Regions from separate parts of the Pantoea sp. LMR881 genome, predicted to be linked through region 2. Evidence: predicted binding sites of a transcription regulator. Region 2 holds the regulator's gene; the other holds the start of a gene.
What was found. The regulator LexA, encoded in region 2, represses DNA repair genes until DNA is damaged. The targets are predictions, from matches to a motif close to TNCTGTATGTACATACAGNA.

Region 1: sulA (SOS-induced cell division inhibitor SulA) is a predicted target of LexA. The motif match lies at 9,397-9,416, and genes of this name have one in related genera.

What each region holds. Positions count from the first base shown of each region.
Region 1 is NZ_JAPVOK010000002.1:948,564-961,092, reverse strand. Features, by position in the region: gene O3W44_RS06425 (ABC transporter ATP-binding protein) at 1-408, shown strand, start outside; gene pqiA (membrane integrity-associated transporter subunit PqiA) at 425-1,693, shown strand; partial or broken gene pqiB (intermembrane transport protein PqiB) at 1,721-3,324, shown strand; gene pqiC (membrane integrity-associated transporter subunit PqiC) at 3,321-3,893, shown strand; gene rmf (ribosome modulation factor) at 4,174-4,344, shown strand; gene fabA (bifunctional 3-hydroxydecanoyl-ACP dehydratase/trans-2-decenoyl-ACP isomerase) at 4,406-4,924, opposite strand; partial or broken gene O3W44_RS06395 (AAA family ATPase) at 4,993-6,860, opposite strand; gene matP (macrodomain Ter protein MatP) at 6,914-7,381, shown strand; gene ompA (porin OmpA) at 7,466-8,536, opposite strand; gene sulA (SOS-induced cell division inhibitor SulA) at 8,886-9,377, opposite strand; gene O3W44_RS06375 (TfoX/Sxy family DNA transformation protein) at 9,587-10,216, shown strand; gene yccS (YccS family putative transporter) at 10,179-12,353, opposite strand; gene O3W44_RS06365 (YccF domain-containing protein) at 12,355-12,529, opposite strand, start outside.
Region 2 is NZ_JAPVOK010000002.1:2,004,084-2,016,612, forward strand. Features, by position in the region: gene O3W44_RS11235 (conjugal transfer protein TraF) at 1-516, opposite strand, end outside; gene zur (zinc uptake transcriptional repressor Zur) at 958-1,479, shown strand; gene O3W44_RS11245 (CsbD family protein) at 1,551-1,763, opposite strand; gene dinF (MATE family efflux transporter DinF) at 1,932-3,254, opposite strand; gene lexA (transcriptional repressor LexA) at 3,364-3,978, opposite strand; gene O3W44_RS11260 (diacylglycerol kinase) at 4,084-4,452, opposite strand; partial or broken gene plsB (glycerol-3-phosphate 1-O-acyltransferase PlsB) at 4,581-7,002, shown strand; gene ubiA (4-hydroxybenzoate octaprenyltransferase) at 7,088-7,972, opposite strand; gene ubiC (chorismate lyase) at 7,984-8,496, opposite strand; gene psiE (phosphate-starvation-inducible protein PsiE) at 8,574-8,984, opposite strand; gene O3W44_RS11285 (UTRA domain-containing protein) at 9,058-9,765, opposite strand; partial or broken gene O3W44_RS11290 (ABC transporter substrate-binding protein) at 9,980-11,040, shown strand; gene O3W44_RS11295 (alkaline phosphatase family protein) at 11,061-11,873, shown strand; gene O3W44_RS11300 (ABC transporter permease) at 11,870-12,529, shown strand, end outside.

The DNA of each region.
Region 1 (12,529 bases), 1.1 Mb from region 2:
ACGGAGTGTTGGATCTTCGAAGGCAACGGTGAAATTGGCACGTTTGTTGGCGGCTACCACGATGCCCAACAGCAGCGGGCTGCTTATAAGCAACAAAAATCAGTGACCATGGCTAAAGCCGCTACGCCAGTCGCTAAACCGGCGGCAGAAAAAAATGATTCTGCCAAACGTAGCGCCAACAAACTAAGCTATAACCTGGCACGGGAGCTTGAGCAGTTACCGCAGAAGCTTGAGCAACTGGAAGCCCGTATTGGCGAATTGCAGACTAAAATGAGTCACCCCGATTTCTTTGGTCAGCCGCACGATAAAACCCAGCCAGTGTTAGATGAACTGGCGCAAACAGAGCAGGCGCTGGAAACTGCTTTTGCCCGCTGGGAAGAGCTTGAGTCACTGAAAAACGGTGCGTAGTTAAAAAGGAAAGAGGATGTGTTCAGCAGATAAAACTGGCGCGTGGATACTTTGCCCACAGTGCGATTTAATGGTAAAGCTGCCGGATATTCCTGTTGGCAGCCGTGCGACCTGTCCGCGCTGCCATACTAACCTGGCGGCAAACTGGCACGAGCCGCGCAAACGCCCCACCGGCTATGCACTGGCGGCGCTTTTTATGCTGCTGTTAGCGAACCTTTTTCCTTTTATCAATATGAAAGTGGCGGGGATCAGCAGTCAGATTTCGCTGATGCAAATTCCCCGGGTGATGGTCACTGAGGATTACGGCAGTCTCGCCACGCTATTTTTACTGTTTGTGCAGGCCATTCCCGCCTTTTGTATGCTGGCGATCATTCTGCTGGTCAACCCAGTCCGTTTGCCTGTGGGCCTGAAACGCATACTGGCCCGCATTCTGTTTCAGCTTCGCAACTGGGGTATGGCCGAGATTTTTATGGCCGGCGTGCTGGTCAGCTTCGTCAAGCTCATGGCCTATGGTGAAATAGGTTTGCAAACCAGTTTCTGGCCGTGGTGCCTGTTTTGCGTGTTGCATTTGCGTGCCTTCCAGTGCGTTGACCGCCGTTGGCTATGGCAACAGATTGCACCAACGCCTGCATTACAAAACCCACCAAAAGTAGGCGTCACCGGTCTTCGTCAGGGCTTGCGGTCTTGTCCCTGCTGTACGGCGGTGTTGCCTGTCGATCAGCGCGCCTGTACCCGCTGCGGGGTTATTGCTCACGCCCGGCGTAAGCACAGCCTGCAATGGACTCTGGCGCTGCTGATGACTTCCGTCATGCTTTATGTTCCTGCCAATATTTTGCCCATCATGGTGACTGAGATGCTGGGGACGGCCAGCCCGTCAAATATCATGGCCGGGGTTATTTTGCTCTGGAGTGACGGCTCCTATCCGGTGGCGCTGGTGATTTTCATTGCCAGCATCATGGTACCTACCCTGAAAATGCTGGCGATTGGCTGGCTGTGCTGGGATGCCAGCGGACGCGGCAGCCGCGACAGCCACAAAATGCATTTTATCTATGAGGTGGTCGAATTTGTTGGCCGCTGGTCAATGATCGACGTGTTTGTGATTGCTGTGCTCTCTGCGCTGGTGCGTATGGGGCAGTTAATGAGTGTGTATCCTGCATGGGGGGCGGTGTTATTTGCGCTGGTGGTGATTTTGACCATGATCGCCGCGATGACTTTTGACCCTCGCCTGACCTGGGATCGTGAACGCGAAAATAAAATAAAGGAGCTGCGGCTTGACGGAAACTAACCCCCTGGCCATGCAAAAGTAGAGCAGATCAAGCGATGGTCGCCGGTCTGGATTGTCCCTGTTGTTACCCTGTTGATTGGCGGATGGATTCTGTTCTATCACTTTAGCCATCAAGGGCCGCGAGTTACCCTGATTACGGAAAATGCAGAGGGCATTGAAGCGGGCAAAACTGCCATCAAAAGCCGCAGCGTGAATGTCGGTGTGGTAGAGAGTGCAGTGCTGACGGATGATCTCCATCATGTTGAAATCACAGCACGCCTGAATTCCGGTATGGAAAAGTTGCTACACGGCGACAGCGTGTTTTGGGTGGTGAAACCACAAGTCGGGCGAGAGGGCATTACCGGCCTGGGCACCTTGCTTTCCGGGGCGTATATCGAACTGCAACCCGGCAGTAAAAACGAACAGCCTGAACAATACCCGTTGCTGGATGCGCCACCGCTGGCGCCGCCTGATGCCAAAGGTATTCGTATTACGCTCGACAGTAAAAAAGCAGGTCAGCTTAACCCGGGCGATCCCGTGCTGTTCCGTGGTTACCGTGTCGGCACGGTCGAAACCAGTAGCTTCGACACAGATAAACGAATGATGACCTATCAGTTATTTATCTCTGCCCCCTATGACCGCCTTGTCACCACTAACGTGCGCTTCTGGAAAGACAGCGGCATTGCGGTTGACATGTCTGCGTCAGGCATGCGCGTTGAGATGGGCTCTTTAACGACCCTGTTCAGCGGGGGCGTGAGCTTTGACGTGCCAGAGGGTTGGGAATTAGGTAAAGCTGCTGAGAACAAAGCGGATTATCATCTGTTTGATGATCAGCGTAGCATCCAGGACTCGCTCTACACTAATCATATCGACTATCTGATGTATTTTACTGACTCGATCCGTGGCCTGCAGGTTGGCGCGCCGGTTGAGTTCCGCGGTATTCGTCTGGGGACCGTTGCAGAAGTGCCGTTTATGAAGGGGGAGAAAATCAGGCGCTTAATGATGATTATCGCGTTCCTGTGCTGATCCGCATAGAGCCGGACCGCTTTATCAGTCGACTCGGCGAGAATTTCGATCTTGAGCAACATCTGCAGGATGGCAAGAGGCGTGGGCTGCGCGCAACGCTGAAAACCGGCAACCTGCTGTCAGGCTCACTTTATGTCGATCTCGATTTTTACGAAAATGCGGCACCTTATAAGGGGCCGAATAAGATATTGGGTTATGAAGTGATCCCAACCGTCAGCGGTGGCTTAAGCCAGATTCAACAGAAACTGATGGCTGCGCTGGACAAAATCAACGGTCTGCCGCTGAACGGATTGCTTAATCAGGCAACCGGTACGCTGAAAGAGAGCCAGCGCACCATGCGCGATCTGCAACGTACCATTGAAAATATCAACAAGGTTACCAGCAGCCCGGCAATGAAAACGCTGCCGGAAGATATGCAGCAAACCCTGCGTGAGCTGAATCGGAGTATGAAAGGTCTGCAGCCAGGGTCACCTGCTTACAGTAAGTTGGTGGGAGATATGCAGCGCCTGGATCAGGTCTTGCGTGAACTGCAACCGGTACTGAAAACGCTGAACAGTAAGAGCAATGCGTTGGTGTTTGAAGCCAAACCGGGACAGGATCCCCAGCCAAAGAGGGCGAAACAGTGAAAAAAGGGTTCACACTTCTTGCTGCACTCGCGCTGAGCGCATGCAGTAGCACCATTGATACCACCTATTATCAGCTGCCCTCCGGGGCGGCCTCAATGCACGTGAGCAGCAGTAGCCAGGCTGCATCACCACAACCGACATTGTGGGTTCAGCAGGTGACAGTGCCCGACTATCTGGCGGGTAACGGATTGGTTTATCAAACCAGTGACGTGAAATATGTTATCGCAGCGAATAATCTGTGGGCCAGTCCGCTCGATCAACAGTTACAGCAAACGCTGATTACTAATCTCAGCAAAGCGTTACCGGGAAGATTAGTCTCAGGCTCACCGTTAGGAGAGCAGCATGACACGCTGAACGTTACGGTCACTGGCTTTCAGGGACGTTATGACGGGCAGGCAATCATCAGCGGCGAATGGACGCTTGAACATCAAGGAAGGTTAACGAAACACGCGTTTAATCTTATGCTGCCGCAAAACGAAGATGGTTATGATGCTTTAGTCAGAACGCTTTCTACTGGCTGGCAGCAGGCAGCACAACAAATAGCCAGCAGCGTTGTGGCAGCAAATTAGGATTAGTTTGATTATTTATCTAAGCCCTTGATTAATCATGATGTTATTGGTGTGTTAATCAGGGCTTTTTTTGATAGACGAATCAGCAAGATAGAACCATTAACTGAGTCACAAATCGACATTTTTTTGTCGGATTCAGGTCACATTTATGACATTGGCGTGAATTTTGCGCATTGATCTTTCTCGCTCAAGCAGGTAGAACATTAGAGTGGTTGAACATTAATTCGCCACCTTTTTCTTTCCACCAGATTCCACAGGCCTGATATGAGGGACACGGAGTATGAAGAGACAGAAACGAGACCGCCTTGAGCGCGCCCATTCACGAGGTTATCAAGCAGGCATCACTGGACGCTCAAAAGAGATGTGTCCGTATCAACTGGTTGACGCTAAGTCTCACTGGTTAGGAGGCTGGCGGCAAGCTATGGAGGACAGGTCGGCAGCCATTGCCTAGCCGGATGTCACAGAAAAGGGAAGGAACCTCCGCAAAAGGCGGAGGTTTTCATTTTCAGGTCTCAGAACGCAGCAGTGTCCTTGAACAGACCGACTTTTAAATCGCTTGCAGTATAGATCAGGTTGCCGTCGACGAAGACTTCGCCATCCGCCACGCCCATAACCAGTTTGCGATTAATTACACGTTTGAAGTGAATGCGATAAGTGACTTTTTTCGCTTCAGGCAGCACCTGACCGGTGAACTTAACCTCGCCCACACCCAGAGCACGGCCTTTGCCTTCGCCACCTAACCAGCCCAGATAGAAGCCCACTAACTGCCACATGGCGTCGAGGCCCAGGCAGCCAGGCATAACGGGATCGCCGATAAAGTGACAGCCAAAGAACCACAAGTCAGGATTGATATCTAACTCGGCTTCGACAAAACCTTTATCAAATTTACCGCCGTCTTCGGTCATTTTGACCACGCGGTCCATCATCAACATGTTGCCTGACGGAAGCGGTGGTCCGTTTTCGCCAAACAATTCACCGCGACCAGACAGAATCAGGTCTTCTTTGGTATAGGATTCGCGTTTATCTACCATGTTTTCAATAAGCCTTGTTTTAGTGAATCACGAATACTAGCGAACAGTTGTACGCTGAGCAAATCGGATTAACGGTGGTTAAACCAGTTGAGCCAACGTAGCGGCCATGGACGGTGTGGCGTATCTGGCTGATTGAGCTGGCTGATGCGATCCTGAATGGTAAGCAGCAGGCTTTCGCCTTCGCCATCTTCAGTACGCCAGATTTTACCGGTTAATAAAGGTAACGCTTCATCCGCACGATCAATGGCCCAAATGTGGAAACGGCCTTGCTCAACCGCAGTGACAACGTCCTGATTCAGACAAAGATGGCGCACGTTACAGGCAGGAATAATCACGCCCTGTTGGCCCGTAAGTTCACGCTGGTGGCAGATATCGAAGAAGCCTTCGATTTTTTCATTCAGGCCCCCGACGGGCTGAACATTGCCGAACTGATCTACCGATCCTGTTACTGCAATCTGCTGATTAACCGGTTGATTAGCCAGCGCACTGATCAGGGCGCACAATTCAGCCAGCGAGGCGCTATCGCCATCAACTTCTGAATAAGATTGCTCGAATACCAGCGACGCAGAAAAAGGCAGTTGCTGTTCAAGTTCAAGTTCAGCGATCAGATAAGCCTGCATAATCATCATGCCCTTGGCATGAATATTACCGCCCAGTTCTGCTTTACGCTCGACGTCCATAAACTCGCCGTCACCCGGATGCACGACGCAGGTGATGCGAGAAGGATCACCCCAGGCACGCGGATGGCCAGGATATTCAATGACCGACAGACCGTTGATCTGTCCGACAACTTCGCCTTCTGTCTCGATTAAAATCTGCTTAAGCAAGATTTCATCGCGCATCCGCTCATTGAGGTAATTTTCACGCCACAAGCGAGCATCGAGCGCATCACGTAACGCTTCGGCATTAAGGTTTTCGCCCATCAGTGCCGATTCGCGCATCTGGCGCAGCAACCAACGCGGACAGAGTGGCAGTGTTTCTTGATCGCCGCTATACCGCACGCCTTCTTTGATTAACTCAGGCCAGAAGTCCGCCTCAGGCAAAGGCAGACCTGCTTGCTGCGCCAAATCAGCACTCCAGCGACACCACGCCAGCATATCGTCTTCATCCAGCACCTGAATATTTTCCTCAAATTCAGTGTAGATGGCCATTTCATGCGTTTCGGGATCTAACGCCTGAAATTCAGCTAATGCTTCACGATCACCGCAAAGTACCAGCTGCAGCTTGAGCGGAAGAGGGGGAACAGACACCGGCAGCGGACGACGTTCATCAGGTGAAATCCAGTCAACGTAACCTTGTTCGACGCATTTTTTTAGCCGCAACCACAAAAGCGGCTGCGCCAAAAAGAACGCAGCGCCAGCACCAGCGTGCCACCGTTAGCACGGTGAATCAGGCCGGGTTCAAGCTGAATGCGATCTTTATGCAAGCGGACAGAGCCAAAGAGCTGTTCCATTTCAAACCACTCAGCAAAATGAATTTCGCCTTGTCGGGTGAAAGGACGCTGCGGATCGGTCGGCGGTTGCAGTGTCACGTTATCGGCAATGATATGATAATCACCGCCAAACAAGGTGGTTGAAGAACCTGCAAAGCGTTGTGCTGCCTGCGCGATAAGCGATAAATAGTCACTATTTTCCTGGCTACGTACCAGTAGCAGAGGAAACCCTTGCGATTGATGATATAAATGCGCCAGGGCATTGAGCAGCCGGGGCTGAACCGATGCCAGTGAATCGGTCTCTTCGTCAGCAATTCGGGAAAAAACGGACAGGTATTGCGAGCTATCCGGTTGTAGGTTTTGCCACGTAAGTTGGGAGCTGGTCAAAATAATCGCATTTGTCTGATTTAAGAAAAGCGAGATTATACAGTAATCACCCCTGTTAAGCACTGTGGAGTTCCAACAGAAGATGTGACGCTGGCGACATGCTTTTCGTTGCTGCATCCAGGAAAAAAGCTGTTATTCTTAGTTTGTTACGTGATCACGATGAGATTCCGATGAAATACCAGCAACTCGAAAATCTTGAATGTGGATGGAAGTGGAAATACCTGGTGAAAAAGCATCGGGAAGGTGAACTGATCACGCGTCACCTTGAATTAAGTGCTGCACGGGCTGCGGTTGATGTGCTGTTGGCGATGGAAAACCATCCCGTTGAGGTAGGTAACTGGATTGCAGAGCATATCCATCCCGATCTTGAAAACCGGCTTAAGCAAACGATACGTGCACGACGCAAACGTCATTTTAATGCTGAGCATCAGCATACCCGTAAGAAATCGATCGATTTAGAATATCTGGTTTGGCAAAGACTGGCGGGATTAGCACAACGTCGAAATAACACCTTGTCTGAGACAATAGTCCAGTTGATTGAAGATGCCGAGCGTAAGGAAAAATATGCGACGCAGATGACAAGCCTGAAACAGGATCTGCAAGCCATTTTAGGTAAATCAGGTTCAGAAAACGAATAGCCACTCTGTTCGCTGTTAGACCGATTCAGTCAGCGAAAGGCATAAAAAAACCCCGCCTGAGCGGGGTTTTTATTACGTGTAAACTTAAGCCTGTGGCTGAGTTACAACGTCTTTGATACCTTTAACGTCGATTTCTACGCGACGATCAGGTGCCAGGCAGTCGATCAGGGCATTACGGCCTTTCACGCTGTCACAAGTGTTGCCAGTAACTGGGTTAGATTCGCCCATGCCACGTGCAGAGATCTTGTTAGACGGGATACCTTTAGACACCAGGTAATCTACAACAGACTGAGCACGCTTCTCAGACAGAGCCTGGTTGTACTGGTCTGAACCGATGCGATCGGTGAAGCCCAGAACAACAACGGAACCGTCTTTCGGATCCATTGAGCTCAGCTGGCTGTACAGCTGATCCAGAGCCTGCTGGCCTTCTGGCTTCAGGGTAGATTTGTTGAAGGTGAACAGTACGTCAGACTTCAGGGTGAAACGCTTGGTTTCAACCACTGGAGCTGGCGCTGGCGCTGGGGCTGGAGCCGGAGCAGCTTCATCCTGGCCAAAGCGGTAAGAAACACCTACGCTCAGCATGGCGTTGTCAGGACGTGCACCAACGGTACCTGCGTCACCGATGTTGTTAACCCACTGGTAGTCCAGACGGGTTGCCCAGTTCTGGGTCAGAGCGTATTCAACACCAACGGCTGCCAGTGGCGAAACGCCAGTGTCGTGGTCGCTGATACGGTTGCCAGTAGCAACGTTTTGCTGCGTAGAGTCAGCGCGCCATACCATACCGCCCAGACGGGTGTACACGTCCAGATCGTCAGCGATTGGGTAGCTCAGTTTAGCAGCCAGCTGAATGCCTTGTGCTTTGAATGCGCCGTTGGTTACGTTGCCTTTGTTAGGCATGCGACCAAGCCAGTCATAGCCCAGCTCGAAGCCCAGGTATGGGTTTGCCTGGTAACCCAGGAATGCACCCGCACCCAATTGGCTTTCGTGAGTTGGACCGTCATTGTTCACGTAGTTGTTACCGTAGTAACCAGTATCGTGATACTGAGACCAGCCCAGTTTGGCACCGGTGTACCAGGTGTCATCTTTCGGTGCGGCCTGCGCTACGGTAGCGAAGCCAGCCAGTGCCACTGCAATTGCGATAGCTGTCTTTTTCATTTTTGCGCCTCGTTATCATCCAAATAGGCAATGAGCAAAAAAGTTGCTCTTGGTTTAATCCTTCGCCGGGTAAAACGCTCGCTTATGACTCTACCGAAAAAAACGGAGGTTATTGAGCACCCTGGCGAGATAAAGTCTACAACGAGATTGGAAACTTACAAGTATGATGTGAGGCGCCACTGTAAATAAACAGCGTTTTATACATAAATTCTAACGATTAACATGGCATTCTTGCCAGGGAGGAAAAGGGCAAAAAGCGGCTAAGCCATTGTCAATACTGGACGGAGCAGAATCAGTGGCTTAGCGATATCCGGTAAGATATTTAACCTGAGAAAATTCCCATTTTTACTTAATGAAACAAATCAGACTGAATTTTTCTCGAATTTCGTGGTCGAAGTGGCGATTCTGAGGGCGTGCCTGAACGTAAAATCAGCCCCAGGGCTTCACCTTCAGTGGCTGCTCGTTCTAATTCGCGTCGCTCTTCTTCTCCCAGTTCATACGGAATCCATGCGACAACCACGCTGTAATTACCGCTGCGCAATGCTTTAATCATCTTTTCAACCGCAGTAAAGCGATCAGAATCAGCAATATGCATACTCTTCTCAAGCGGCAGCCCTGACTGTTGCAGCCAGGCTCGGTTGAGCTTATGTGCAGGGGTTAACCATAACTGCCAGCGCGACTGTTGGCTCAATTGCTGCAGCAATGGCAACAACAACATCTGCATCATACCCGGCTGCTCGCTATAGCGTAATTCAGTTATCCAGCCGCTATTTTGCGCTGGCCTGGACGCAGACGCATAATGATGAGCATAGCGTGTATTGTTGGTATGTTGTGTTCGCATAAGTGACTTACTCAGCAGTGACTGTATGAATATACAGTAATGTCATCGTGGATAAAGATCAACCCAAATTTCTGAAAACATCCCGCAAAACAGAGACAAACTCAGCCCTTCCTGCATTTATTAATTGAACCTGTTACGGCTTTTTCTTATCTTTTAACTGGCTGAATATGTTAGCTTTTAAGAAATTTCTCGTACAAGGAGGTGGTCCAGTGAAGAAACATCATCAGGTTGTTGAACGGTCCCGAGTACAACTGGCACCGTTAGGGAAAATTGAGTCTCGTACCCAGTTTGGCGGATATGCCTTAGCGGTTGAACAGGTCGTTTTTGCTTTAGTTAATGAAGAGGGACTCTACCTGCGAGCCTGCGAAGCTCTGCGTGAATATGTTGCTGAACGACCGTTAGAAACATTGGTTTTTCGCAAGCGCGGCATCCCCGTCAGCCTTAATTATTTCAAAGTGGACGAGGCGCTGTGGCGTAACCCCGAACATCTCCTTACGCTGTCGGCGGCCTCGCTGCAGGCGGCGCAGGTTGAATTAAAAGCCAGACATAACGCACTGCGATTAAAGGATCTTCCTAATCTCAGCCTGCGTATTGAGATGATGCTGCGCGAAGCAGGAATTTGTACGGTTAAACATCTCTGTGAGATAGGAGCCAAGAAGAGCTGGCTTAAACTTAAAGCGATAAACCAGCATGTCGGTTTTAAAACCTTGCTGGCGCTGCAGGGTGCGATATCAGGCCATCATCAGGCCGCCTTACCGCATGCGGTAAAGGCGGAGTTGAGTGACTGGTATAACGCAACCGTTAAGCAGGCCTTTCAGCGGGAAGGTTCGGGTCGTTAACTTTTTCCAGCGTGCGGCACAGGCGCGCAATATCGGGTAACAGCGCAACCAGCAACCCCAGTTGTTGCAACACCAGCGGCGCGCGCGTATCAGCATCTGCAGCCAGTTCACTGATACGTTGCGCGAGCGAAGCACGCATCGCTTCGGCTTGAGATTCACTCACGGTCTCTGTCTGCAAAATATCTTCAACAAAGCAAACGGTGTCATCCAGTAACGTCAGAAGGTCTGATTCGATAATCTTGTCACGATGTGCGCCGAGCGCCGAGATATAACTCAGAAATGAGTGATTCAGGCAGAGCAACTGAAAAGCCGAATCCCGCAGCCCCTGACGCGTTCGCGTCTCGCTGCTCATATTCGATACCACGGAAGCCAGTTCCGCATCAGCATTATGGGCATCGCGCCGGGCAATACGGTAAGCCAGCCGGTTATCTTTACCCTGATGATATTGTTCCAGAATGGCGTCAAGATAGCGGCAATTGGCGTTCAGAGTTCGTTTAGCGACCGCAGGCAGCTGACGGAAGCGCCAGTCTGGCCAGATAAAAGCCACAGCAAACCATGCCAGTGCGCAGCCTAAAAGCGTATCCACAACGCGCGGTAACGCTACCTCAAATCCTTCGCCCAGCAGGTTGAAACACAGCAACACCAGCAAGGTAATGAAAAGCGTCGCCTGAGCGTATTGCACCTGGCGGAATGCGAAAAACAGGACACCGCTCAATACAATCAGTATCAACTGGCCTTCAACGGACGGCACCAGCCACAAAACAGGTAAACCAATCGCAACACCCGCCAGCGTCCCGGCAATACGCAATGCCAGACGCCGCTGTGTGGCATTGTAGTTTGGCTGGCAAACAAACAGACTGGTAAGCAGGATCCAGTAACCGCGCTCAACGCCGGTAATTTGTATAAATCCATAGCCGATACAGAGCACGACGGATACACGCACGGCGTGGCGAAACAGAGCAGAAGCAGGGGATAAATGACGGCTAAAGCGTAGCCGGATATCGCTCCAGCCACTCAATCCCTCACGAGAAAGCAAATTATCGCTGTGCTGGGGATCGTCGCCCGATAACGCCTGTTCAGATTCAATCGACGCGAGCTGCGCATCAATAGCGCGTAAATTGCGCAACAGCCAGTGCAAGGCCCGAATGTGCGCCGCTTCCGGTTCGCGCTGTTCCAGCCTTTCAATCGCTTTTTGCAGGCGCTCAAAAGCACCTTCGAAGCGACTGTCATGCTCCCACCGCTCACGTAATAAAATGCATTGAGCTAACTGGCGACACGCCTGGGCCTGCATATTAAGCAAGCGTTGGAAGCGAAATAAAATCTCATTGTAACGCCAGTCATCACGCAGTAAATGATATTGCAGATGCGAAGAGCTGGCGCGTTCATGAATATCCTGCGCCACGAAATAGTAATGCAGGCTTCGTCGTGTGCCGCGCGAACCGCGATCGCCGCGCAAACGACTTTGTAAGGTGGTTTTGGTCAGATTAAGCTGGGCGACCAACTGGCTGTTCACCATGGCGGTATTAATCAACGTGGCATCATTTTGCTCACTGACGTCAGGATCAAACAGGTTAGCTTTCGCCTCCAGATAACGGGCAAGCTGGGAAAAGCTGCCAGCAAGCTGTTCCTGCACCGGGCGCACCGGAAAAATCAAATGGCCCAGTAGCGTCAGCAGGTTATACCAGAGCGCACCGGTCAATAGCAGCATCGGCTGTAGATACCACTGGAGGAAAAGCTCAATGCCCAGCATGGTATAGACAGCAATTAACAGGGCACCAAAGGCGATGGTAGCGTAACGCTGTCCCAGCGCGCCCAGCAGGATGAACCCCCAACTGGAGAGCGCCAGGCCAACAATAAACGCGGCGGGATGGGGAAACAGTAATTCGACGGAAACCGATGCGATACAGAAACAGAGCAGGGTAATCAGGAGGTTTCTCAGGCGACCCGTAAGGCGATCGTCTAAGTCAGCCAGCGCGGCGGCTACCACGCCCAGCGTAAGCGGTATTGTCCACTCAATTTGATGCAGCCACCACGGCACCGCAGCGCACCCGGCCAACGCAAAGAAAATACGAAGCAGATAGCGCCAGCTGCTGTTAAACAAATATTGCCGCCAACCGGGCAGCGTTTTCGACATCATATTAATAGCGCCGACGGGCATTGGCTTCGCGTGCTGCACGCGCCTCTTCAACCGAAACAACACGACGACCGACAGGCCATAGCGCGATCGCGGCTATTTTAAAATTAGCGATGCCAACAGGAATGCCAATAATCGTCAGGCACTGAACGATGCCGGCTGAAATATGCGCCACGCAC
Region 2 (12,529 bases):
CGCCTGCACGTGAACCGTACCGTAAGCTTTGGTCACAAAAGCAAAGGGCAAGTTCTCGTTCGGAATAGTGACGGCTAACGCTACGCCAGCACTGGCGTCCGCCTTATTGCCTTTTAAATCTTGCAGCTGATTTGCCACATCGCCTGAGGCAGCACGTAGCTCAGGATAACCCCGTAAATAATCAGCGAATGTCAGGTTATCAATCACATCCTGATAGCGATCAACGGTATCAGAGATGTCATCCACTTTATCAGCCAGCTTGTCTTTATCGGTGATTTGCACACCTGCGGACGGGAAAATAATGCTGACATTATCCTCTGGTTTGGCTTTTGTCATTAATGCCGGGTTGGCCAGAACAGCAGAACCATAGGTTGAGGAAGCGACGCCGGTGCCACCCATCGCGTCATTACGTGCGTCATACCATGTACCTGCCGCCATGGCAGAAGAAGAAAAAAGGAGCGCATTCAAAACAGCGGGATAAATCAGCGCAGAACGCTGTACGAATTTTTTCACCATTTACCTGCCATTACCTGAGAAAAGTGCCGTTAAAACATTTAACGGCTGAATAGGTTGTTAGCACTATTGTGAACGAGGGCTAACGCGTTATTGCTGCGAATTCAAAGGGAACAGTGTCTTAATTCAACGGATTGGATGTTTTTACAACGCAAAAGCGTTTTTATTGTTCAAAAAAGCGTTAAAAAAGCAAATTACTGCCAAATATTGCTTAAATGCTTTTGAACATTAGTGCTTAACTCAGTGAGTTGCAAAGGGAAAAAATGAAAAAATCTTTATTTATTTTTAAACGCGCTGGATCTGAATCCAGGGTTAATTAGCGTCAGACAGCAGGATCGGGAAGGCAGATCGCAGGGTAAATAGCGTATTGTGCTTGAGCAGCAACCTCTGCGGAGGAAAATTAGCTGTGATAAAATAACATCACTTGTCTAGCGGAGAATTTTCATGTCGACGATGACCTCAGAGCAAATTATGTCCCAGGCTGAAAAACTGTGTCTGCAGCGCGGTGTTCGTCTGACTTCGCAGCGTGCGGAAGTTTTGCGTTTGATGGCAGAACAGCGAGGATCGATAAGCGCATACGATTTACTGGATCAGCTGCGCATTAATGAACCGCAAGCTAAACCGCCGACTGTTTACCGTGCCTTAGACTTTTTGCTTGAACAAGGCTTTATTCACCGCGTTGAGTCGAATAACAGTTACGTGATGTGCCACCACTTTGAAGCACCTGCTCATACTTCCGTTATGCTGGTGTGTGATCGCTGTGCGGCAGTCATTGAAAAACATGCCGAAGGTGTTGAAAACATTATTGGGTTATTAGCGAGTGAGGCGCGTTTTGCGCTACGCCATAGCGTGATTGAAGCACACGGTTTGTGTGAAAACTGCGTTGAAGTTGAGGCCTGTAACCGTCATGGAAGCTGTGAACATGACCATGAGACAGAAACTAAAAAGCGGGGAAAGAGAAGTTAGTCGGCACATCCTTGTGCCAGCCAGCATGAGCGTACCGGCGGGGTAGGAGCATCATCCATAAATTGACTAAATTACCAGCGGTAGTCTTTGTTATGGCCTTCCCAGTCTGTGACTTCTTTTTCCGCCTCATCCTTAGCGTAGCCATAACGTTCCTGAATTTTACCGACAAGCTGATCGCGTTTCCCTTCAATGACCTGCATATCATCGTCAGTCAGCTTGCCCCATTTTTCTTTCATTTTTCCTTTGAACTGCTTCCAGTTACCACTCGCTTCGTCTTGATTCATTGCAGACCTCCACGTCCTTTAGATTTCATCATATATCTTGCCTTGCAAGACAATAACGATATAAAGCGCCTGTCGTTTGCGCCATTCAGAGTTAATTATAGTAGAGGTTTTGGAATTTGCCGGGACAATACAGAATAATCCGTAGCCTCCGGGGATTTTAAGAAAAGATCAGCCCATAAACCAGGTGTTGTTCTGCCAGTGGCGACGCCATAGAAAGCCTAACGACACACCGCGGAGCGCCAGGAAAACCGCTACCGCCAGCCATAAGCCATGATTGCCCAGCCAGGGCACCGTCAATAACGTGAGAAAATATCCCAGCGCCGCTACCGCCATGCTGTTGCGCATCTCGCGACCGCGCGTTGCGCCAATAAACATGCCATCCAGCAGATAACACCCTACACCGACTATCGGAATAACGATTTGCCAGAACAGATAACGATCCGCCATCTGCTGTAACGCGCCAATGGACGTTAGCAGTGACACGATTTGCGTACCGAAAATGGCATATATCAGCGAAAAGATAATTGCGACCAGCAATGCCTGTCGACAGGCTGCTCGCCAGACACGTAATAATTTGCTGCTATCTTTCGCACCGTGCGCTTCACCCGCAAATGCCTCAACAGCATAAGCGAAACCATCAAGCGCATAGGCAGTGAAGGTAATAAACATCAGCAACACGGCGTTGACTGCTACCACTTCCGGCCCGATCCGTGCCCCAAGCAGAGTCAGGGAAGCAAAGCATGATTGCAGCATGAGCGAACGCAACATAATGTCGCGATTAAGCCGCAGCAGGCGGCCCATATCCCCACGCCAGCTCTGTCTGATGACATTCATATCAATACCGCGAAGCTTCAAAACGCGCCAGACCATCGCTAAACCGACTGCCAGCGTGACATATTCTGCCAGCGCCGTGGCTGTTGCAGCCCCCGCTACGCCCCAGTGCAACCCAGGCACCAGCCAGAGATCGAGTAAAATATTCACTGTATTACCGACCACCAGCAAAATCACCGGTGCGCGTGCATACTGCACACCAAGCAACCAGCCTAAAATCACCAGGTTTGCCAGGGTTGCGGGGGCACTGAGCCAGCGAATATGAATAAAGAGCGCGGCCTGCTCCAGCACGTCTGGATCACCGCCCATCAGATGAGTCGCGAGCAGAGAGATCGGATCGCGCAGGAAGATAAAGATTATGCCGGCCAACAGCGCCATGATTAATGGCTGGGTCAGCGCACGTGCCAGGGCTGCTTTGTCATTTGCGCCGAATGCCTGTGCTGTTAACCCCGTGGTGCTCATCCGAAGGAAAAGCAACAGCATAAAAAGGAAGCTGGTGATAGTGGTGCCAATAGCTACGCCGCCGAGATAGACCGGGCTATTAAGATGACCAATGACGGCTGTATCAACCAGGCCCAGTAACGGGACAGTAATATTAGAAAGGATCATTGGCAGAGCTAGCCGCCAAAGATTTTTGTCGGCTGTAGTCAAAAATGGCATTCGCAGATCCGTGCTCAACGCCGCTGCGTCAACAGGCGAGACAGCAGCGGCTAAATTCGGGCAGACAGAATAGCATCAGGACCAGCGAACAAAAGCAGCTATAGCAGGATTACAGCCACTCACCGTTACGAACCACGCCAACCGCTAAACCTTCGATGGTCAAAGACTGAGCGCGTGTATCAACCACGATGGGTTCAAATTCGTTATTTTCTGGCAACAGATGCACAATGGCACCCTGTTTTTTCCAGCGTTTCACCGTAACTTCATCGTCAATACGCGCCACAACCACTTGTCCGTTGCGCACATCCTGCGTTTTGTGTACCGCTAACAAATCGCCATCCATGATGCCGATATCCTTCATCGACATACCGTTAACGCGCAGCAGGAAATCCGCTGAAGGCTTAAACAGGCCGGGATCGACTTTGTAATGAGTTTCGATATGTTCTTGCGCCAGCATCGGCTCACCGGCGGCCACGCGACCAATCAGTGGAATGCCTTCTGACGTCTCTTCTTCCATTAACAGACGGATGCCACGTGATGCGCCAGAAACAATTTCAATGACGCCTTTACGCGCTAAGGCTTTTAAGTGCTCTTCAGCAGCGTTGGGTGAACGAAAACCCAGTTGCGCAGCGATTTCTGCACGTGTAGGCGGCATGCCCGTTTGATTAATGTGGTCGCGAATCAGATCATAGACCTGCTGCTGCCTGCTGGTTAACGCTTTCATCCCGCCCCTGGTTGTTTATACAGTCGCTGTGAGTATATACAGGTATTGGCGAAATGGAAACCAAAAGTCAGGTATTAATCAGCCGGTTGGCACTTTCTGGAAAGCTTATCGCAAATGTGTCCAAAGCAGCGCGATCCAGACGAAAACCGCCAGTAAGATACTTAGCAATACCGCCGCTGAGCCCATATCTTTTGCCCGGCCAGCAAGCGGGTGACGTTCCTGGCCAATACGGTCAACAACCGATTCAATAGCACTGTTTAGGATCTCAACGATGACGACTAACATCACCGTTCCAATCATTAAAATGCGCGAAATAATATCGATATCCAGCCAGCAAGCCACGCCGATAGCAACAAGCGCAACGATAGCTTCCTGGCGAAATGCAGCCTCATGTTGCCAGGCGGCGCGCAGGCCTTGCCAGGAATAACCGGCTGCTTTCACAATTCTGATAAGACCGGTGGCGTTATTTGCCATGTTGAGGGAACCCTTTTAACGGAATGACGTCAATGTCTGGGCTGCGTGCATTTGGCACCACCACAGATCTTCGCTGCACTTTCTGGTATGCTTGCGGCGCTTTGCTAACAAGAGGCTTCATGTTGTCTATGTCAGGTTGGCGTAAACTTTATTACAAATTACTCAATTTACCACTCTCGTTTTTGGTAAAAAGTAAGGCCATTCCGGCCGATCCTGTTTCTGAACATGGTCTGGATCCTACCCGGCCCATTATGTATGTTCTGCCTTACGATTCGAAGGCCGACTTACTGACTTTACGTGCGCAGTGTATCAAACACGATCTTCCCGACCCACTTTCTCCCTGGAGATTGACGGGGTACTGCTGCCACGCCACGTTTTTATTCACGATGGCCCGCGCGTGTTTCCCTATTTTGTGCCCAGCGTCGAGTCAGTGAAAATCTTTCACGATTATCTTGATCTGCATCGCAACAATCCCGACCTCGACATTCAAATGTTGCCGGTAACGGTGATGTTTGGTCGCGCGCCGGGGCGTGAGGTTCAGGGAGAAGCCACGCCGCATTTGCGTGTGCTGAATGGCGTGCAAAGTTTTTCGCCGTGCTCTGGCACGGACGTGACAGCTTTGTGCGTTTTTCGCCCACGGTTTCGCTACGCCGAATGGCGACCGAGCACGGAACAGATCAATCCATTGCGCAAAAACTGGCGCGCGTGGCGCGTATTCACTTTGCCCGGCAGCGTCTCGCGGCGGTTGGTCCACGCTTACCCGCTCGTCAGGATCTGTTTAACAAGCTATTGCAATCAAAAGCCATTGAAAAAGCAGTAGAAGATGAGGCGCGCAGCAAAAAAATCTCTCATGAAAAAGCGCAGCAGAATGCGGTTGAGATGATGGAAGAAATCGCCGCTAACTTCTCTTACGAAGCGATTCGGGTGACAGATCGCGTCATGGGTTGGCTGTGGAGTCGCCTTTATCAGGGCATCAATGTCAACGGCGGCGAGCGGGTGCGTCAGCTGGCGCAGGATGGTCATGAAATTGTCTATGTGCCGTGCCACCGTAGCCACATGGACTATTTGCTGCTCTCTTATGTTTTATATCATCAGGGTCTGGTGCCGCCTCATATTGCGGCTGGGATCAACCTCAACTTCTGGCCAGCCGGACCGATTTTCCGTCGTCTCGGTGCCTTCTTTATCCGCCGTACCTTCAAGGGTAATAAGCTCTACTCAACCGTGTTCCGTGAATATTTAGGCGAGTTATTTACACGTGGCTATTCAGTGGAGTACTTCGTTGAAGGTGGGCGCTCACGTACAGGCCGCTTACTGGATCCGAAAACCGGTACGCTGGCAATGACGCTACAGGCGATGCTGCGCGGTGGCAATCGCCCTATCACTCTGGTGCCGATTTATATTGGCTACGAGCACGTGATGGAAGTGGGTACTTACGCTAAAGAATTGCGCGGCGCGGCAAAAGAGAAAGAAGGCTTTATGCAGATGGTGCGCGGGTTACGTAAGCTGCGCAACCTGGGTCAGGGTTACGTTAACTTTGGCGAACCGCTGCCGCTGGTGAATTACCTTAACAAGCGCGTGCCGGAGTGGCGTGACGCAATTGACCCTATTGAGCCGCAGCGCCCAAGCTGGTTGACGCCAACCGTAAACGACATTGCCGCACGTTTAATGGTCCGCATCAACGAAGCAGGTGCAGCCAATGCGATGAATCTGTGTGTTACTGCTCTGCTTGCCTCGCGCCAGCGTTCGCTAACGCGTGAACAGTTAATCGAACAGCTTGAATGCTATACCCAGCTACTTCGCAACGTGCCTTATTCACCAAACGCGACCGTGCCAGAACTTTCGGCTGAATCGCTGCTTGATCATGCGATGGGCATGAACAAATTTGAGAGCGAAAAGGACAATATTGGCGACATCATCATCCTGCCGCGTGAACAAGCGGTGTTGATGACCTATTACCGCAACAACATTCACCATATGTTGGTCATGCCGTCGCTCATCGCTGCGATAATTCAGCAGCATCCGAATCTGAGCGAAGCTGAGTTGCTACGCCAGGTCAGTTTGATTTACCCCATGCTGAAGAGTGAATTGTTCCTGCGTTGGGAGAGAGAGGAACTGCCACAATTGCTGTCAGATTTCTGTCAGGAGATGGCGCGCCAGGGACTGATCACTCTGGAAAATGGTCAGTTGCGCTTTACTGCCGCCCGTTACCGCACGTTGCAGTTGCTGGCAGCCGGTATTCGCGAAACGCTGCAGCGTTATGCCATTACCTTCTCGATTCTCAGTGCCAAACCGGCCATTAACCGCGGTACGCTGGAAAAAGAGAGCCGCACGCTGGCACAGCGTCTGTCGGTTTTGCATGGAATCAATGCGCCAGAGTTTTTCGATAAAGCCGTATTTACTTCTTTGGTGCTCACGTTGCGTGACGAAGGGTATATCAGTGACCGCGGTGATGCAGATGTTACACAGACCCATGCTACATGGCTCATTCTGGCCGATCTGGTGACCAGTGACGTTCGTCTGACCATTGAAAGTGCGGTTGCGCACGAGTAAAGACCAGTGAGTTGATGTCATTAGCGATCAAAAAAGGCGACCTGCCAGCGGGGGTCGCCTTTTTTATTGCCGGTTAACCCTCTGCTCAAAACATTTGGCTAAACGGCGGCGTATTCATTAAGACACCGATGAACAACACCAGCCCAACATAATTGTTATTCAGAAAGGCCTGAAAACAGGGCTGGCGTTCACGCTGAGCGATCAGTCTTTGCTGGTGCACAAACAGCGCCGCCGCCAGCAGAAGCGACCAGTAAAAGGCCCCATTGAGTTGCAGCAGCAAACCGACAGTGACCATCAAAGCTAACGTGGCTAACTGCAACAGGCCGATGATTAATTTGTCAAAACGGCCAAACAGAATCGCCGTTGATTTCACACCAATTTTCACATCATCATCGCGATCAACCATCGCGTATTGCGTGTCATAAGCCACCGTCCAGCAGATGTTCGCGATGAACACCAGCCAGCAAACCAATGGTAAGGACTCACTAACTGCCGCCCATGCCATGGGGATCGCCCAGCCAAATGCTGCGCCTAACACGACCTGCGGCAGATGGGTGTATCGCTTCATAAAAGGATAAACCCAGGCCAGCGCCAGCCCGACGACAGAAAGCAAAATCGTCATCAGATTCATGGTCAGTACCAGCACAAAGGCGACCAGTGCCAACCCGACAAACAACATTTTCGCCTCTTTCGCGCTCACAGCGCCGCTGGGCAGCGGACGATTTTGTGTGCGCTGAACGTGACCATCAACCTTACGGTCAGCATAATCATTAATCACGCAGCCTGCGGCGCGCATAATAATGACGCCGGCTACAAACACCACCAGCACCGACACCGGCGGCACAGCCATATTCGCCAGCCATAATGCCCATAGCGTAGGCCACATGAGCAGTAAGGTGCCGATCGGCTTATCGATACGCATCAGGCGGCTGTAGGCCTGCCATTTATTTAACTGCAATGTCTTCTGCACAGCGTAATTCCTTAAACCAGGTCGCGGTAAAGTGGGCAAGCCGGTAAAAATAGCTCGGTAAGCAGCAACGGTTTATCTGACAAGCGTAAACGCGAGCGGCGTCCCCACAAATCATGGATTTTGCCCGGTTCGATAAAGTCACGGCTTAAGGTAGAAGAAGAAAAAAGATAACGACCAAGCGGGCGTGTACCCAGTTGCTGCAGCATGATTTCCGGGCCATTCAGTGTGCTTTCAGGCACCAGCGTGCGCCCCGCCAGCCAGGGTTCATCGTCGCCAAACAGAATGATTTCGCGCAGCCAGAAACGTTCGTCATCTGGCAGCAATGCTTTTTCATCCGTTAACTCGTCTGCGTTAATAAAGCCTTCACGCACCGGTTGCACGGTAACCTGCTGACAGTGTTGCTCAAAACGTCGTGTCATTGAGTCTTCTTCCAGCAACCAGTTCAGCAACGCAGGTGAAAGCCCCGGTTGCTCAGGTGAAAGCCAGTTGAGCGCGCGTAATAAGCTGAGCGCATCTTGTGACATAGCACCACTCCCAATAATTAGCAGGGCGCTAGTTTAACGCAGAGACGGCGTGTGAACACCACTCTCCGCGTGACAGATTATTCGCGTTTTAAACGGTTGCTGTTCGCCAGCCACAGCGTAACCACCAGCAGCAGGATGGCGGCGGAATAGCACAATGTATCGAACGGATTTTTATGATCGACAATAATCAGTCGAATAATCGCCGTGATGCCAATATAAACAAAATAGCGCAGGGGAAAATGATAGCCAGACTGAAAATACTTAACAATCAAGGCAATAAATTCAAAATAGAGGAAGTAGATTACTATTCCCTCAACAAGCAGATAAGACGATGCCTGCTCACCGGTGTTAAGCAGGACGTTAGCTAAGTGGATAGTTTCTTTACCGAGAAACACCACTAAAATGATCGCCAGAATCACCAGGCCTGCATTAAGAACCCATTGCAACACGCATGCAATGTGTTGACCTGTGGTGCTTTTTTCACTCATGTTACGCCTCAAAGGAAACGATTAATCGCTGGCGCTATCATGCGTTAGTGTGACGCAAATCACAATATGACTATCAGGCTTCAACATCGACACAGAGTGCATCGTAACGCCAGTACTCGCAGTCGCAGTCAATGACCTGCTTTTGCTGGTCGCGGTTGATACGTGTGATGCGCAAGCCAGGACTGCCGGGAGCCACGTTAAGCGCGGGGGCAGCAACGTTTGGCAACGGGCCTGGCAGGATGGTGAATCGTGCGCCACCGTAACGAATGCCATAACGCTGGTCATAAAGATCGGTCAGTGAACGCGTCAGGTCTTCTGCTAATAAGCCAGGGAAAAAACGTGGGTTGAGGTAATGCTCGACGTACAACACGGCGCGTCCATCAATACGACGCAAACGACGAATGCAATAAACGGTGTCACCCTCCGCCAGCATCAGTGCTGCTGCAATGTCGCTCTGCGCCAGAACCTGCTCTGCCGAAATGACTTCCGTGCTGGCCTGACGCCCCTGCTCGGCAGCCATAGCGTGAAAATGGCTGTGATGTAATGGGTTATAAATCAGGCGTGGGGGAGCAATAAACCAGCCACGGCGCAGTTCGCGGTAAATAACGCCCTGCGCTTCCAGTTTGCCCAACGCTTCGCGTAACGTAATGCGCGTGGTGGAAAAAGCTTCACTTAATGCCCGCTCGCCAGGCAATTTTCCGCAATTAAATTCGCCCGCATTGATCCTCGCCAGTAAGGCTTCAGCGATCATATCAGCCGTTTTGAGTGCTATCGACTCCACAACAGTAGCCTCATTTTGGTGCGACTTCGCACTATGACAGTTCGGTGACAGCGTTCAGATCTGACTGCCCTGCGTTGATTCGGTGTTGACTGTCATGCTTCATCTTGCCTGCTGCGCAGCTGTCATAAATCCTTCATCCGCTCAGGCTACATTGGCTCGGTTCTTGCTGGACTAGACCAGTCAGGCATTTCAACTTACACCGGGAGCAACTGAGATGAAAGCGTTTATCGCCTCTGTAGTAGCCAGTGCTGTATTTCTCGCCCTGCCTGTTGCGCAGGCTGCCGATAATGATCTTGCCGCGCTGGAAAAAGCTGCGCGCAGCGAAGGCCAGGTGAACAGCGTCGGCATGCCAGACAGCTGGGCCAACTGGAAAGATACCGGAACGATATCAGCAGTAAGTATGGTTTAAAGCACAGTGATACTGACATGTCTTCGGCGCAGGAACTGGCGAAGTTTGATGCAGAGAAAGAAAACGCCAGTGCAGATATCGGTGATGTGGGTGCCGCTTTTGGTCCAATTGCTGTGGCAAAAGGCGTGGCGCAACCGTATAAGCCAACCCACTGGGATCAGATCCCGGCATGGGCAAAGGACCAGGAGGGTAACTGGATGTTGGCTTATACCGGCACTATTGCTTTCCTTGTAGATAAACAACAAGTCAAAGATATCCCGCACAGTTGGGCTGACCTGAAAAAAGGTAAGTATGTGGTTACTATCGGTGATGTTGGTGTGGCAGCTCAGGCGGCCAACGGCGTGCTGGCAGCAAATTATGCATTAGGCGGCGATGAAAAGAACCTGAAACCGGCGCTGAACTTCTTCGCTGATTTAGCCAAACAAGGCCGTCTTGGCGTAACCGATCCGGTGATTGCTAACATCGAGAAAGGCGAAATTCAAATGGCGGTAGTGTGGGACTTCAACGGCCTGAACTATCGTGACCAGATTGATAAAAGCCGCTATGAAATCGTTATCCCTTCCGACGGCTCGGTGACGTCTGGTTACACCACCATTATCAACAAATACGCCAAACATCCGAACGCGGCAAAACTGGCTCGTGAATACATTTTCTCTGACGCTGGTCAGATCAACCTGGCAAAAGGCTATGCCCGCCCGATTCGTGCTGAACATCTGACTTTACCGGCTGACGTCCAGGCTAAGCTGCTGCCACAGTCTGAGTACAAAAATGCCCGTCCAGTCAAAGACCAGGCGGCCTGGGACAAGTCATCCAAAATGCTGCCGCGCCTGTGGCAGGAAAACGTCATCATCAATATGCAGCAGTAAGCCCTGACAAGGAGAAAGCCATGAAGACGATCCTGGTGGTGCTGGATGGGTTAAGTAATCAGGTTGCACAACATGCGATGGGCTATCTGCATGCTGAGTGCGCGCAAGGCAAGGGACAATATTACGCCCTGACCTGCGAATTACCCTCTCTGTCCCGCCCGCTGTATGAGTGCATTCTGACCGGTATTCCACCCGTCAGAAGCGGCATTATTCATAATGGCGTGAATCGCCTGAGTCGTGAACGCAGCATTTTTCACTATGCGCGCGCGGCTGGGCTGAAAACCGCCGCAGCAGCCTACCACTGGGTGAGTGAACTCTATAACCAGACGCCGTTTGTTCCGGCGCGCGATCGCCACACCGACGCGCCGGAACTGCCTATTCAGTACGGCCATTTTTATTCTGATGACAGCTATCCCGATTCTCATCTGTTCGAAGATGCAGAGAGTCTGCGCCTGCGCTACAACCCAGACTTTCTACTGATCCATCCGATGAATGTAGATGATGTCGGTCATAAACATGGCTTGTCGTCTCCGCAATATCGCAACCGGGCACGCATGGCTGACGGGTATCTGTCGCACTGGATGCCCACCTGGCTGGCAGAAGGCTATCAGGTTATCGTAACCGCCGATCACGGAATGAATGACGATCGATCGCACGGCGGCATGCTGCCAGAAGAGACGCGGGTGCCGCTGTTTGTCTTTGGCAAAGCGTTTTCGCTGCAGCCCGATCCCAAACCGCAGCAGACTGAACTGTGCGGCACGGTATGTGAACTGCTGGGCATTGCGCATGACAAACCGGTTTGTCGCGATCTGCTGGCGGAGCCGCGCGCATGAAGGGGAAAGCGTTAGCCCTGTTGCTGCTACTGCCTTTTACGTTGTTTTGGCTGGCGTTCCAGTTCGCACCGCTGCTATGGATAGCCATTAACAGCTTTTGGAGCGACATGAATGAAGCGTGGGGCTGGGATAATTATCGCGACATTCTGACCTCACCCTTCTATTTGCAGGCGTTTCGTTTTTCACTGGATATTTCAATCTGGTCAAGTATTTACGGCTTACTGATTGCGTTAGTTGCAGGCTACTCCCTCCATCAGGTGGGCGGTGGCCGCCTGCAACGCTTCATGATGTCATTCACCAACATGACCAGCAATTTTGCAGGCGTGCCGCTGGCGTTCGCTTTTGTCATTTTGCTCGGCCTGAATGGATGCCTGACGCTGCTGCTGCGCCATTACGATTTGATTGAGAGTTTTAAACTCTTTTCGCGTGACGGCATGGTGCTGGTTTACACCTGGTTTCAGATCCCACTCGGCGTTTTGCTGCTCTATCCGGCTTTTGACGGACTGAAACGGGAGTGGCAGGAGTCAGCTGCCTTGCTGGGTGCGGGCCGTTGGCACTACTGGTGGCATATCGGCCTGCCGATTCTGTTTCCTGCCCTGCTTGGCACCTTTGTTATTTTACTGGCTAACGCGCTCGGCGCTTACGCCACTATCTAT